One region of the Halobacillus rhizosphaerae genome, then DNA from elsewhere that is predicted to be linked to it. Evidence: riboswitches for the same ligand, from Rfam matches in the RefSeq annotation. Region 1 holds a riboswitch; the other holds the start of a gene.
The links. Region 1 has a riboswitch for S-adenosylmethionine ahead of metE (5-methyltetrahydropteroyltriglutamate--homocysteine S-methyltransferase). Riboswitches for the same ligand answer to the same signal wherever they lie in the genome.

Region 1 (7,465 bases):
TGCCTGAGGATCTGTTAAATCTTGTCCGATCAAAGCGATCTTTTCATTTTCGATTAAAATGTCACCTTTATAAGTATCGGCCGCTGTAACAATGACACCATTCTTGATAATTTTCTTCATACTATCATCCTCCTAAATAAAATTATTTAACGAGATTTACATCACATGAAGAAGCTGCACCAATCGCTGCCTGTCTTTCATTCCAGGTCATTGGCGGTTTGCCATTTGCGTAATCCACCATGTCTATAGCTCCATCTACCGGACATACTAGCGAGCATAAATTACAGCCCACACAGTCCTCTTCCCTGACTTTCAAAATATCGTGGCCATTCTCATCTTTTAACATATCAATACATTGATGAGAAGTGTCTTCGCAGGCAATATGACACTTATTGCAATTAATGCAAACATCGTTATTTATCTGAGCAACGATTTGATGATTTAAATCCAAGTTCCCCCATTCCGAATATCTTTCAACTGATTTCCCAACAATATCCATAACAGAGTCGATCCCTTTTTCATCTAAGTAGTTGTTCAATCCATCGATCATATCGTCGACAATACTAAAGCCATGGTGCATGGCAGCTGTACATACTTGAACTCCCGTTGCTCCCATCAGCATAAATTCTACGGCTTCTCTCCAGCTGGAGACGCCTCCCATCCCTGAAATAGGTACGTTAATCTTAGGGTGGCGGGCACATTCTGCTACCATATTTAACGCAATCGGTTTGACTGCCGGCCCACAATACCCTCCATGCGCTCCTTTACCAGCCACATTGGGAACAGTATTCCAGGAATCTAAATCTACACCTGCTAAACTGTTTATCGTATTGATCATACTTACTGCATCAGCTCCGCCATTAACAGCTGCCTCCGCGGTGAAAGTAATGTCCGTAATATTTGGGGTCAGTTTTACGATCACTGGTGTTTGGGCAACTTCCTTAGCCCAAGCGGTCTGTTTTTCAACGAGTTCTGGCACCTGACCAGAAGCTGCACCCATTCCACGCTCGGCCATTCCATGCGGACAACCAAAGTTAAGTTCTAGACCATCTACTCCGACATCCTCAACACGCTTTACTATTTCATGCCATTTCTCCTGAGTCGGCTCGACCATAAGGGAAGCAATAATGGCATGATTGGGAAATCGTTTTTTCGTTTCATAAATTTCCTTTAAATTCACTTCCAATGGTCGATCCGTAATTAATTCAATATTGTTAAACCCTGAAATCCTCTGTCCGTTATAGTTAACTGCCGCAAACCGGGAAGAAACATTTAAGATCGGATCCCCGAGAGTTTTCCAAACCGCTCCGCCCCAGCCTGCTTCAAACGCACGCTGCACCTGATAGCCGGAGTTTGTTGGTGGAGCAGATGCCAGCCAGAAAGGGTTAGGAGATTTAATTCCTGCAAGATTTAAACTTAGATCAGCCATATAATACGCCTCCTTAAAATTAAGTTCTGGTTAGACAGCTGTTGTAGGAGTTGGAGATAACTGCTTATGGAGTGACATCGCCACTTCTTTTCCTTGCTGGGCAGCAGTTACAACCATCGCATCGCCCTGGCCTTTTCCGAATATTACATCACCAGCAGCAAACACTTGAGGATTTGAGGTCTGATGGGACACTGGATCCACCTTCACTACGCCGCCATTGTGTTCAAGACCAAAACTTTCAATTAAATCGATATAACGGGTCTGGCCAATTGCTTTTATAACGGCGTCTACTTCTAAGGCGAACTCAGACCCTTCGACTGGAACAGGTCTTCTGCGTCCATCTGCCCCTGCTTTACCTAACTCCATTCGCACACATTTAAGTTCTTTTACTTTTCCATACTCATCGCCGACAATTTCAATGGGCTGGGTAAGCCAGTTAAATTCCACCCCGTCCTGCTTGGCAAATTCGTATTCGAAATCGTACGCGGTCATCTCATTGACAGTACGCCGATATACAATTTTTACATTAGAAGCACCTTTACGGGCGGAACAGGTAGCCGCATCAATCGCGGTATTACCCGCTCCCACGACTACAACTTTTTTACCCATTAATTCCTCAGTAATTGGACCAGACTTTGTGGATTTCACAAAATCAATCGCATCATGGACGCCGTCTAACTCTTCCCCTTCTATGCCCAGCATGGGAACACTTCCCATTCCAATCGCCAAGACAATTGAATCATAGTTTTCCTTTAATTCCTCATAGGTCACGTCCGTACCCACTCTAGTATTGGTTCTAATCTCTACGTCCAATTTTTCCACTTGATCGACTTCCCAATAGGAAATGGTCTGTGGTAACCGGAAAGACACAATGCCATATGTATCTAATCCTCCTGCTTGTTCCTCCGCTTCAAAAATGGTCACTGCATAACCGAGCCGAGCCAGTTCCCGCGCAGCTGAAAGCCCCGCAGGACCTCCCCCCACAATGGCTACTTTCTTGCCATTTTTTTCACCTGCTTTGAAAAGCTGCTGCTCATTTTTTATCGCCCAGTCTGTGGCAAACCGCTGTAAGTCCCCGATTAAAATCGGCTTGGTTGCGTGGTTAAGAACACACGCCCCTTCACAAAGCTCTTCTGTCGGGCACACCCGCGCACAAGTCGCGCCTACTGGATTAGAGGACATGATCGTAGTAGCAGATCCCTTTAAATTCCCTGAAGCTATTTTCTTAATAAACTTTGGAATATCGATACTGGTCGGGCAGGCTTTAATGCAAGGAGCATCATAACAATACAAACATCGATTTGCTTCTTCGATTGCTTCTCCATTATTCAATCCCGGATGAACTTCCTCGAAATTCTCTCGCAGATTCTCTAATGAAATCCCTTTACTTTTTAACTGAGTCAATACCATTAACCTCCTTATAGAGATAACTTCAAATCTATTTCAGGTTAAATATCAAAAAGGTTTTACATAGAGAAGCTCTATATGCCCTTTTTCTCTATGTAAAACCTTTGCTTCTGAAGTCAAATCCCTTCTTACTTAAGAAGTTCGACCATATCTTCATACGCTTCCGGTCGCCGGTCACGATAGAATTGCCAAGTATCACGAACCTCACGAATGAACTTCTTATTCATTTCACCAATGATCACTTCATCCTGGTCACGGCTGGCAACAGCTACGAATTCACCCCGCGGATCAACTAAGTAGGATTGTCCGTAAAATTCACCCATTTCCCAAGGTTTTTCATAGCCAACACGGTTAATGGCCCCTAAATAGTATCCGTTCGCCACGGCATGCGCTGGTTGTTCCAATTTCCATAAGTACTCAGACAGCCCCGCTACTGTTGCTGAAGGATTGAACACAACTTCTGCTCCATTTAATCCTAGTAAACGTGCGCCTTCAGGAAAGTGGCGATCGTAACAAATATAAACGCCTACCTTCGCAAACGCCGTATCAAATACAGGAAATCCTAAGTTCCCAGGCTTAAAGTAAAACTTCTCCCAGAAGCCATAGCCTTTGTCACCTACGCCTACTTGAGGAATATGATGTTTTCGATATTTACCTAAATAGGAGCCATCCGCATCGATCACAGCAGCCGTATTATAATAGGTCGCAATTCCCTCTTTTTCATAAATGGGCAGCACAATAACGACGCCTAACTCTTTTGCTAAATCCTGAAATTGTTTTGTCGTCGGGCCATTAGGAATTTCTTCAGCTGCATCGTACCACTTGGGATTTTGCTCGGAACAAAAATAAGGACCATAGAATATTTCCTGAAGACAAATAATCTGGGCCCCTTTTTCTGCAGCTTCTCTAACAAGTCCAATATGTTTCTTAATTGATTCATGCTTGTGTACCTCAACTGGCTCGTTACCATCTACATCATGAGAAGCTTGAATTAATCCAATTTGTACTTTATCAGACATTAAAATTCCTCCTTATGTAAACTCTTTGATCCATCATTATCGACACACGTATCGAAAGCGCTTTCATTTTTTATTGGAATGAAATCCTGCACCCTCACTTCCTCTGCATTATTTTTTGAACTTTATCAATTTACAGAAAATTTTGTAACTTAATTATATTTTACATCTAATTTTATAATTTCCATTATACATATTGTTAAATTTCATAGAGATACTTTTATGCACTATGTAAAAATCTGCAAGATAACCTCCTCCTTTACGGTGCTCAAGAGTCTTTGGGGAATTTGATAGTTTCCCATTTTTTGTATGATCATCTCGCAACTTCCGTTGACAGCTTATATCAACCATGCTAGTATGCTTGTAATCATTTGAATACATTCTCTTATTCAGAGCGGTGGAGGGACTGGCCCTTAGAAGCCCAGCAACCTATCAATTAACTAAATTGATGGTGGTGCTAATTCCAGCAGAGTAAACACTTTGCAAAATAAGAGAGGTGCATACCTAAACCTCTCTGCGTGAGAGGTTTTTCGTTTTTAAATGAAAATTGAATATCGTAGATCAACCAGGTGTTGTGTAAGGGGAAGTTTCGCTTATTCAACTTAAAAGGGAAGTCCGGTGAAACTCCGGCACGGTCCCGCCACTGTAAATGGGAGCAGCTTTGCAAATAGGTCACTATCTCTAAGAATCGAGATGGGAAGACGCATAGCGGCGAAGATCATGAGTCAGGATACCTGCCTGCTGATTATACACTTAATCCTACGAGGTATAGGGAGGTGTTGTGGTACTGTAACAAAATTCGTCTGTCTTCAGAGACTGAATAGAATAACGGTCATCAGAATCTCTCTTGTAGAAAAAGAGGGATTTTTTTATTGTCTGGAAAATGAGGAGGAATCCATATGGTAAAAAGCTCAAACATTGGTTATCCAAGAATCGGAGAGAAAAGGGAATGGAAGAAAGCACTGGAGAAATTCTGGGAAGGTAAGCTTTCCGAAGAAGACTTCTCCATTGAAATGCAGAGACTAAGACTTGAGTATCTGAACAAACAAAAAGATCTAGGAATTGACTTGATTCCTGTAGGAGATTTCAGTTTGTATGATCATGTACTCGACACAGCCGTGATGTTTGGTTTCATCCCTCAACGCTTTCAGCATCAAGAGAAAACTTCACTGCAAACGTATTTTGATATTGCCCGTGGAAACGATTACGCGGTCGCTTCCGAAATGACCAAATGGTTCAACACCAATTATCATTACATTGTTCCTGAAATTCAAGCGGACTCAGAACCTCAGCTTATAGAAAATCGATTGTTGTCTTACTTCCTGGAAGCGAAAGAAAAGCTCGGAATCATTGGAAAGCCGGTACTGCTTGGACCTGTAACCTTATTAAAATTATCCAAAGGCTATGATGAAGACCATTTTCCTGTGCTTTTAAAAAAACTTCTTCCTCATTATGTCCAAGTGCTTCAAGAACTTGAGAGCGCTGGTGCAGAATGGGTGCAAATAGATGAGCCGGCGCTTGCTGCGATTAGAAATAAAGAGGAAGTTAAGCTAGTCAGCCAGCTGTATCAGACGATCCACGATGAATTGTCCAGTATGAAAATTCTTCTACAAACCTATTTCGAATCGGCAGATCGCTACAAAGAGATCGTGTCACTTCCCTTCGACGGCATTGGTCTCGATTTCGTACATGATCATAAAGAAAATCTAGCGGCGATTAAGAAATATGGATTTCCTAAAAATAAAACCCTGGCTGCTGGAGTCATTAATGGACGAAATATTTGGAAGGCGAATTTAGATGACACCTTCACTCAGCTGGAAACTATCCTTACCAAAGTCGAGCCCAATCAATTAATCGTCCAGCCTTCTTGCAGCTTACTGCATGTTCCTGTCACGATTCATACAGAAAAGGAATTAGATCCTCTCCTTAAAAATGCTCTATCCTTTGCTGATCAAAAACTTGAAGAAACCAAAGTATTAACAGACGGTTTGAATCATGGAAGAGATCAAATTGAGAATAAAATAGGAGAACACGAACGGTCTTTGACAGCATTATTAAGTTCTGCAAGCAGAAACAATCAAGACGTTCAAAAAGAAATGCAGATTTGGAAGAGTTTAGTACCAAAACGCGAGGTCCCCTATCCTACTCGAGAGGAGATTCAGCAAGATTTTTTCAACCTTCCTCTGCTGCCTGCTACCACGATCGGCAGCCTTCCACAAACAAGAGAGATAAGACAAGGTCGGTTGAAGTGGCGCCGTGGCGAGTGGCAGGAGGAGGAATACCAGGAATTTATTAAATCAAACGTCAGAGAATGGATTCAGCGTCAGGAGGACATCGGTTTGGACGTCCTGGTCCACGGGGAATTTGAACGCAACGATATGGTCGAATTTTTTGGAGAAAAACTAGAAGGGTTCTCTTTTACGAAGTATGCCTGGGTCCAGTCTTATGGTTCCCGCTGCGTGAAACCTCCCATTATTTATGGGGATGTGACTTTAACAGAACCGATGACAGTGAAAGAAATCACCTATGCTCAATCCCAGACAGAAAAACCAGTCAAAGGCATGCTGACGGGCCCGATCACTATTCTTAATTGGTCTTTTATCCGAGAAGACATTAACCGTTTCAACGTAACGAAACAAATTGCTTTAGCCCTTCAAAAAGAAATTAGATTTTTAGAAGAACAAGGCATCCATATGATCCAAGTGGATGAACCAGCTTTGCGAGAAGGATTGCCTTTAAAACCGGAGAAACAGGCGGAATATTTGAAGGAAGCAGTCTATGCTTTTAAGCTCGCCACCTCTTGTGTACAGCCGAAAACTCAAATTCATACTCATATGTGTTATTCTGAATTCGGGGAAATAATGGAAGCCATTAACCAGCTGGATGCCGATGTGATTTCCATAGAAGCCGCTCGCAGTCATGGAGAAATCATCACTGATTTTGAGAAATCAGCATATAAAAAGGGAATTGGACTGGGGGTTTACGATATTCACAGCCCGCGTATTCCAGACGTTGAGGAAATAGAAAAGAATATTATCCGTGCCCTTAACGTTTTGTCTCACCGTCAGTTTTGGGTGAATCCAGACTGCGGTCTGAAGACAAGAGGAATGAACGAAACGACTGCCGCTCTTAGAAATATGGTAGAAGCCGCAACTTACGTAAGGAAAAAAATCAAACAAGGGGATCTGTTCCATACAATGGAACAATCGTAACTAAAATTTAGAATGAATCATAAAAAGCAGTTTCCAATCTCTTGGAAACTGCTTTACTTACCTAGTACACCGTTAACATGTATTACTTGTTCACATCTTTATTTTTCCAATGAGGAATTTGATCATCCTTGTCTGATTCAATAATGACGTCTGTTACCCCTTTGTGCCGTAATACTTTTTTCTCGATATCATCTAGAACTTCAGCTGCCTTCGCAATCGACATATCAGGGTCAAACTCCACCTTAAGTTCCACATGCAGTTCGTCCCCTTCTTTAAGGACCATGAGCTCCTGAATGTCTTTCACATGAGTTTCCTGAAACACAAGCTCACCAATTCTCTTTTCCATCTCTTTATCAGCCACACCAAGAACGCCTGCTGCGTTATCGAGAAATACTCTTCCA
Region 2 (7,465 bases), on a different contig from region 1:
AAGATAAAGAATATTATGATCTACTATCCAGCCAAGTTCAAACGGAAGTACTCGAGAAAGCAAGGGTGGACGATGCGGATCTGACGGCGAAGATTAAAGCAGAGTTAAGCCCGAAAGCAGATCTGTATAAGAATACAGCGCTAACGGGAGATTCCTTAACCGTTTATTTCAATCAGGGCCAGCTTCCTAAACAAGTTTCTATTCAAAAGGTGAAGCTGAACGACAAGAAGCTAATGAATTTGGTGAAGGAGAAATACCTTCAGCAGGGAGAGCCAGCAGAAAAAAGCAAGGAAGTTGCAGCGAAAGAGGAACAGCCGTTAAACGAAGATGTGAAAGCGGAATATCGTTCTGAAGCTGATAAAAAAATTGCCCTTACGTTTAACGATGGACCGCATCCTAAGGTAACTAGAAGAATACTAGGAACGTTAAAGAGTTATCATGCAAAGGCAACCTTCTTTATGATCGGACAGCGTGTTAAGTATTACCCGGAAATTGCTAGAGAAGTCGCTGAGCAAGGCAACCAGATTGGGAATCATACTTGGGACCATTCCAGGGCAGATTATTTAACCAGCAAGGAACTTAAAAAGGAACTGGAAAAAACTCAGAGGATTATTCAGCAAACGACAGGACAGACTCCAACTGTTGTGCGTTATCCATTCGGAGGAGTTCCTGCTGAAAAACAAGATGATCAGCTGCGCCGCGCTCCCTTTACGATAACAGTAGATGACTGGCAGCTGGAGAATTCAGAAGTAATCGCCAAGGAAGTTATAGCGAAGGCGAAGGATCATTCCGTAATCATGCTTCATGATCTTTATCCATCTACGGCGGATGCTGTAGAACAAATTGTCCGCACCCTTACTAAAAAAGGGTACAGCTTTGTGACTTTAGATGAACTTCAAAACCGCAGAGTTAAATGAAAGAGGCACGGACAATTCTGAATGGTTAACGAGAAATCCGGCCACCTCATTTATCCTTGAATACAGTAAACCCGAACCAAAAAAAATTTAATGGTTCGGGTTTTTTAAGTGATTCAATTATAGTGGTTGCTGCCTCTTCTTCATAGCTGTAGTTGTTTTTCAGGTTGATCCTCGAAAAGGGTTAGGAAGTCTTCAATCATGGCACTAGCAGTCGCCATTTTACCTGCACCTGGGCCTCTGAGAGTGAGGGGGCCAGCTAACTCTGTAGTCATAGTCACTGCGTTGTCCACTCCATCAATACCGTAAAGAGAGTGCGACGAGTCTAAGTGAACAGGTTTTACAGCTGCGATAATTTTTCCGTTAGATTCCTCGAGTATGGCCAGGTGCTTTATTCTTTCTCCTTGAAGAGTGGCTTGTTTCAGGTCGGATTGATCTATAGCTATGATACCCTGACGTGTAACTTCATGCCAATCAGGCTGTTTTCCATAGATAAGCTGGCTTAAGATCATTAATTTATAAAAGGCATCCCATCCTTCTAGATCGTTAGCTGGGTCTGCCTCGGCAAAGCCTTCCTTCTGAGCAGCTTTTAAAGCATCCTCGAAGCTATCTCCTTGATTGTGCATAGAAGATAATATAAAGTTAGTCGTTCCGTTTAAAATCGCTTCAAGTTTTACTACTTTATTGACTTGCAGTAAACGGGTAAGGGTTCCGATGACAGGGGTCCCGCTTGCAACGGCTGCTTCATATTTTACGGAGAGACTTTTCTTTTCTGCCTTTGCGAATAGTGCCGCTCCGTGGGTGGCAAGTAATGCTTTATTTGCGCTTACCACGGGTATGTCTGCATCTAACGCACGTGAAAGGTACGTATAAGCAGGCTGTTCACCATTGATCGCTTCAAAGATCACATCAGGCTTTTGATCCAGAATTTCTTCAAATTGATCGGTAACCAATATAGAGGCAGGCAGTGGTCTAGGCCGATCCAGATGTTTCACTAGAATAGCGGTAATTTTGATTTCTGCGCCAGTCAGCTGTTCCAAATATTTTTTGCGAGATTGAATGATTTCTACTACACCTTGCCCTACAGTTCCATAACCTAACAGGGCCGCCTTTATGACTGCCAATCTTTTACCCCCCTTTGTTAATTTTTCGCTGTATCCATTCTCCCCAATGATTAAATTCTACTAAGAAACCATCATGACCATAATCGGTTTCTACATGAAAGTGCTCGCTTCCGGGTACTTCATTGCTGAAAGCATCGATGAGTTCTTTGGGGTAGAGAAGATCATGCTGAAAACTGATGGTATTTACTTTTGCTTGATATTGTTTGCATGCTTTTTTCCAGCCATCACGACCCCGTCCAATGTCATGATGATTCATAGCTTCCAGTAAGTAGAGGTAGCTGTTAGCATCAAAGCGATCTTTAATCTTTTCTCCTTGATAGTCCAGATAAGATTGAATATTATACGATAAAGGTTCACTTTTACTGCGATCAAACCTTTTTTGAAATAAAGTTCCACTGCGATAAGTAACCATACCGGCCATCCGTGCTAATTCAAAACCCTGGAGATGGTGGTTCGAGGAATAATCCCCTTGCTGCCACGCAGGATCATCTTTAATGGCCCGTGTCCCAATATGATTGAACGCGATCCCATAATCACTTAAGTAGGGGGTAGCTGCCAGAACGTATAACTGTTTCATAAACAGGGGATAAAGCAATCCCCATTCTAATGTCTGCATTCCGCCAAGCGATCCCCCGGCGACAGCATGCACTTGATGAATCCCTAATTTGATAAGAGCACGATACTGAGCGTGCACCATATCCCGAATCGTTACGGCTGGGAAATCCAACCGATACGCTCGTTTTGATCCTTTTGGACAGCTTGCGGGACCAGTAGACCCATGGCAGCCGCCTAAAACGTTGAATGTGATTACTTGATACCGAGAAGTGTCTACGGGCTGATCCTGACCTATGAGTCCTGCCCACCAGCCGGGCTCCTGATCAGACCCAATCGCATATTGGTTTCCTGTTAAGGCATGGCAAACAAGAACGACGGGGGCATCATCAGGACCAAATCGTTCATAGGCAAGCTGGACATCATCCAGTGTCTCTCCGGATTCAAAAGTAAAAGGACCGATTGAAATGGTATGGTTGTTTTGTTTAGAACGGGTAGGGTTATTCAATGACATGCTGCTGCCTCCTCTCATAGTTATACGGATAGCGGAGCTTCCTGAAAGGATTTGCCTTCACGAATGGCTGTAATAGATTCATAGAGACTTAAACCGGAAATCAAGTGAGTATCCTCCATCGTTAATTCCTGCTTCGACCAAATCAGAGTGGGCTGGAATTTACGGGCTTCTTCGACGAATTGATCGGAAACCTTGTATTTGTAAATAATATCGACGGGTGAAGAAGGATCTAAGGTAGTGAGGTCTTCTGTCTGAATCACATTAAAGCCGAGACGCTGTAATTTCTTGAGTTCTTTAGAAAAGTCTTCATCCAGATGCTCCTCAACTGCGATAATCGTTTTCTTGCGTAGATCTCCATTGGAACGATCCAGGGAAGATTCCAGCGTTTGGACTACGAGATGCTTCGATTCTCTGTAAGGCTTTGAGAAACCGGTGGCTTGCTCGATAGCAGAATCTAAATCTGAAATTAAGTCTTCAACGGATTCAAGACCGACGGATAAACGGATTAACTCTTCTGTAACTCCTGATTTCTGCAATCCTTCCTCACTTAATTGCTGGTGAGTGGTAGAAGCGGGGTGGATAATTAACGATTTAGCATCTCCTACATTGGCTACGTGGGACCAGAGCTTTGTATGGTTAATAACCTGCCTTCCTGCTTCACGATCTCCTTTTATGCCAAAGACCACAATGGAACCATATCCATAATTTAAATATTTTTCAGCAAGAGCGTGAGTGGGATGATCCTCGAGTCCCGGATAGTTCACCCACGCTACACCTTCATGTTCATTCAAATACTCAGCGATCTCTGAAGCCTGATCGGCATGTTTTTTAATTCTTAAATGCAGAGTTTCAAGACCTTGAAGAAGTAAGAATGCATTTTGCGGACTCAAGCATGCCCCAATATCTCTGAGTAATTGGACACGCAGCTTTATTGCATAGCCGGCAGGCCCGGCATCAATTCCGAAACGAATTCCATTATAGCTCTCGTCAGGTTCAGTGAATCCCGGAAACTTTTCGTGATTCCAGTCAAAGCGGCCGCTGTCGACGACAATACCGCCGATCGTTGTTCCGTGACCGCCGATCCATTTCGTTGCAGAATGAACAACAATGTCTGCACCCCAGGCAATGGGCTTGCAAACGTAAGGAGTAGCAAATGTATTATCAATGATTAAAGGAATATGGTGATCATGAGCCACATCTGCCACCGCTTCAATATCCAATACATTTAAGCTTGGGTTCCCGATGGTTTCTGCAAAAATGGCCTTCGTTTTTTCAGTGATTGTTTTTTCAAAATCTTCCGCTCGCTGTCCATCAACAAAATGCACTTTAATGCCATAGCGGGGGAGTGTATGGACAAACAGGTTATAGGTTCCTCCATAAAGGTTAGAGGAAGCAACAATCTCATCACCAGCACTTGCTACGTTCAAGATCGCCATCGTGATCGCAGCCATTCCCGATGACGCGGCTACGGCAGCGGCTCCATCTTCGAGTAAAGCGATCCGTTGCTCCAGAGCGTCTACGGTTGGATTCATAATCCGGGAATAGATGTTTCCCGGTTCAGCAAGTGCAAATAGATCTCTTGCATGGTCTGTATCCCTAAATACATAAGATGTGGTTTGATAAATCGGCACCGCTCTTGATCCAGTGGCTGGATCGGGTTCCTGACCTCCGTGTAAAAGCTGAGTTTCTGGTCCTAAGTTATGAAAAGATAAAGTCATCGTTCATCCTCCTTGGATTTTAAAGTCTAGGAAATGAATTTCGATCAGGTCAATACATTTGAGAGAATATGAAAAAGCCCTCTTCTTATCAGAAAGAAGAGGGCGTATGAATCAGTTCCTCCTCTCATCTTTCAGATCATACGACCTGTAGGAAGTAGCACCTTTTCAAGTTTCCACTTGAAGGTTGCCGGGCGTCACAGGGCCTAGTCCCTCCGCCACTCTCGATAAGAGATGTTCCAATATTTAATTTAATTTGACTTGTTACGAATTATAAAAGGACTTTATGCTATTGTCAAACTATTTTTTCAATTTAAGAAATGTTTGAGAAAGGAATCTGTTGGGAATTGTTGTTTATCAAGATAATTGAAGGAGAGGATTAAATCATGAAAGAATATAGTGTAGTACCTAATAAAGACGTAACAGGCTGGCTTGTAAAAATTGAAGATATCGCCCCTGAAAAATTATACGATGAGCGCGATACTGCAATTGAAAAAGCGGTTGAAATTGCTGAAAACAACAAACCAAGCCGTGTGCTTATTATGGATCAGAACCACGAAGTAGAAGAAGAGCGTACATTCTAGAAAATATGAATAGTGCCCTTTTGAATAGGGGAGAAAAACAGGCTGCCGGGTATGATCGGGCAGCCTGTTTTTTAGTGAAAAATTAATGGTGTTAGAGCATTTGTTGATATTAAATAGAGGCCTATTCATTGGGGAGTTCTATATCAGGGAGCTTTTTATAGTGTTTATCTATGAATAACGTTACATTATAAAGAGAGAGGTGACGAAAATTATGGAGAAAGAATTCGATATCATTATTGTTGGTGCTAGAGCCGCCGGAGCTAGTTTAGCCATCCTCCTTGGCCGCATGGGAAAAAGAGTAGCAGTCATAGATAAAGCGAAATTTCCTAGTGACACTCTATCAACTCACCATATGTCCCATCTGCATTATTTGCGGGAGCTTGGTGTTTTGCAAGAAGTAGAAAAAACAGGGCTTAGAAAGATTACGAGAATGAGAACTTACATAGGGGAAAGTTTTGTAGAGGGGCCGAGAGCTTCTTATACACTGATCCCAAGGCGTAAACACTTGGATCAAGTATTGTTAGAAAAGGCGCTGACTTATGAAACGATCGTGATGAAAGAAGAAACCTTTGTCAGTGACCTGCTTTGGGAGGCAGGGCAGGTTACGGGGGTTTGTACAGTAAACAAGCAGGGGGAATCTGAGCAAATTACAGCGGATATTGTGGTGGGAGCCGACGGAAGAAACTCAGCGATCGCCAGATGGGTAAAGGCAGAAGAATATCATACGGAACGACCGCTTAGGCCAGTGTTCTACGGATATTACAAAGGAGTACAGCCATTGATTGAACCAGCGACTGAAATTTTTCTAAATGAAGGGAGAGTGGGCTTTCTTTTTCCGATGGAAGAGGGCATGGATTGTTTGGGTCTGGAAATCCATCCAGAGGAATTTAAAACGTTTACTGAGGATCCACAGCAAGTGTTTGAACAAACATATAGAAACTTCTACCAAATGGAGACACGCTTGAAACAAGCGGAGCTAGAAGGGAAGATGATTTTCACTCCTGGGGTTCCTAACTTTTTCAGACAATCGTTTGGGAGCGGCTGGGTCTTGCTTGGGGATGCGGCTCACAGTAAAGATCCAAGTACAGGCTTAGGAATCAATGATGCCTTTATGCAATCCTTCCTGCTTGCTGATGCGATTCAGCGTCACGATCAGGGAGAGAAATGGCAGGAGCTTATGAATCAATTCAATGAAAAGACAGATGAGCAGCTCATGCCTGGGTATCAGCTCACGTTGGACTACGTTCACTCCCTGAGAAAATGGACGACGCGAGAAAAAGCCATCTTTCAATCTATAGCTGCTAACCCTATGGTATGGAATAAAATCGTTCCGCTTCTTCCTGATTATCTTAAACAAATCTCCCCTGAACTGTATGGTGCAGCGGAAGCAGAAGCCAAAGAATTTGGGTTTGACGGCGAGTAAAAAGGAAGGGAAACCTTGGCAGTATAGCGAATAGGTAACAGGAGGTGATTTATGATGTCCTGGACCAAAGAATCAGCATTTGAGAAATTACAGGAAGTCTATACAGATAGAGTAATGCAAGATGAAAAACGACGGATTTTCCAACAGGTGTATCGGCATCTAAATGAGCATCTAAAGGATCTGGCAGTTCCAAAAGCGATAAAAGAAGAATCTCAAAAACAGTTGAAATTCTTTAAGGAATACACATTTATGCCTGGAGATAATTTATTTCAATCTATGCGTTATGTCTTCCTGCTTGCTCGAGGAGAAAGAGAGAAGAGCCAGCAGGAAACTGTGGACCATTTACAAAGAATTTATCGGTCGTTATTTCAGCCGGCCGGTTTAAAAAATCCTTATATCCCCGATTCTTTCTGGAACACTCCTTTAGGGACAGCATGTCTTGTTGCTGAAGAAGGGGTAGAAGCGGTCTATCCAATACTGGATGAAATCCTTGAAGCAGAAAAATAAAGACGACCAGAAAACCCGAACCTTTAAATATATTGGTTCGGGTTTTTTGCGGTTTGTTCTGAATGATGGTGTGCGAGTCCTTCATAGTTTAGTAGAAATTTTATTCTTCCTCTTCGTTATCCTGGTCTTCAC

Region 2: it holds a riboswitch for S-adenosylmethionine, as region 1 does, so the genes downstream of both, Q7A53_RS14360 (O-acetylhomoserine aminocarboxypropyltransferase/cysteine synthase family protein) here and metE (5-methyltetrahydropteroyltriglutamate--homocysteine S-methyltransferase) in region 1, are expected to answer to the same signal.

The regions. Positions count from the first base shown of each region.
Region 1 is NZ_JAUTWQ010000041.1:3,527-10,991, forward strand. Features, by position in the region: gene hydA (dihydropyrimidinase) at 1-120, opposite strand, end outside; gene preA (NAD-dependent dihydropyrimidine dehydrogenase subunit PreA) at 143-1,429, opposite strand; gene Q7A53_RS21370 (NAD(P)-dependent oxidoreductase) at 1,460-2,833, opposite strand; gene Q7A53_RS21375 (nitrilase-related carbon-nitrogen hydrolase) at 2,965-3,855, opposite strand; SAM riboswitch class I at 4,235-4,346, shown strand; cobalamin riboswitch at 4,403-4,608, shown strand; gene metE (5-methyltetrahydropteroyltriglutamate--homocysteine S-methyltransferase) at 4,746-7,064, shown strand; gene Q7A53_RS21385 (cation diffusion facilitator family transporter) at 7,147-7,465, opposite strand, start outside.
Region 2 is NZ_JAUTWQ010000012.1:93,556-101,020, reverse strand. Features, by position in the region: gene Q7A53_RS14375 (polysaccharide deacetylase family protein) at 1-917, shown strand, start outside; gene Q7A53_RS14370 (homoserine dehydrogenase) at 1,058-2,038, opposite strand; gene metX (homoserine O-acetyltransferase MetX) at 2,043-3,104, opposite strand; gene Q7A53_RS14360 (O-acetylhomoserine aminocarboxypropyltransferase/cysteine synthase family protein) at 3,125-4,822, opposite strand; SAM riboswitch class I at 4,944-5,053, opposite strand; gene Q7A53_RS14355 (DUF2188 domain-containing protein) at 5,206-5,403, shown strand; gene Q7A53_RS14350 (FAD-dependent oxidoreductase) at 5,615-6,826, shown strand; gene Q7A53_RS14345 (hypothetical protein) at 6,878-7,333, shown strand; gene Q7A53_RS14340 (coiled-coil domain-containing protein) at 7,434-7,465, opposite strand, start outside.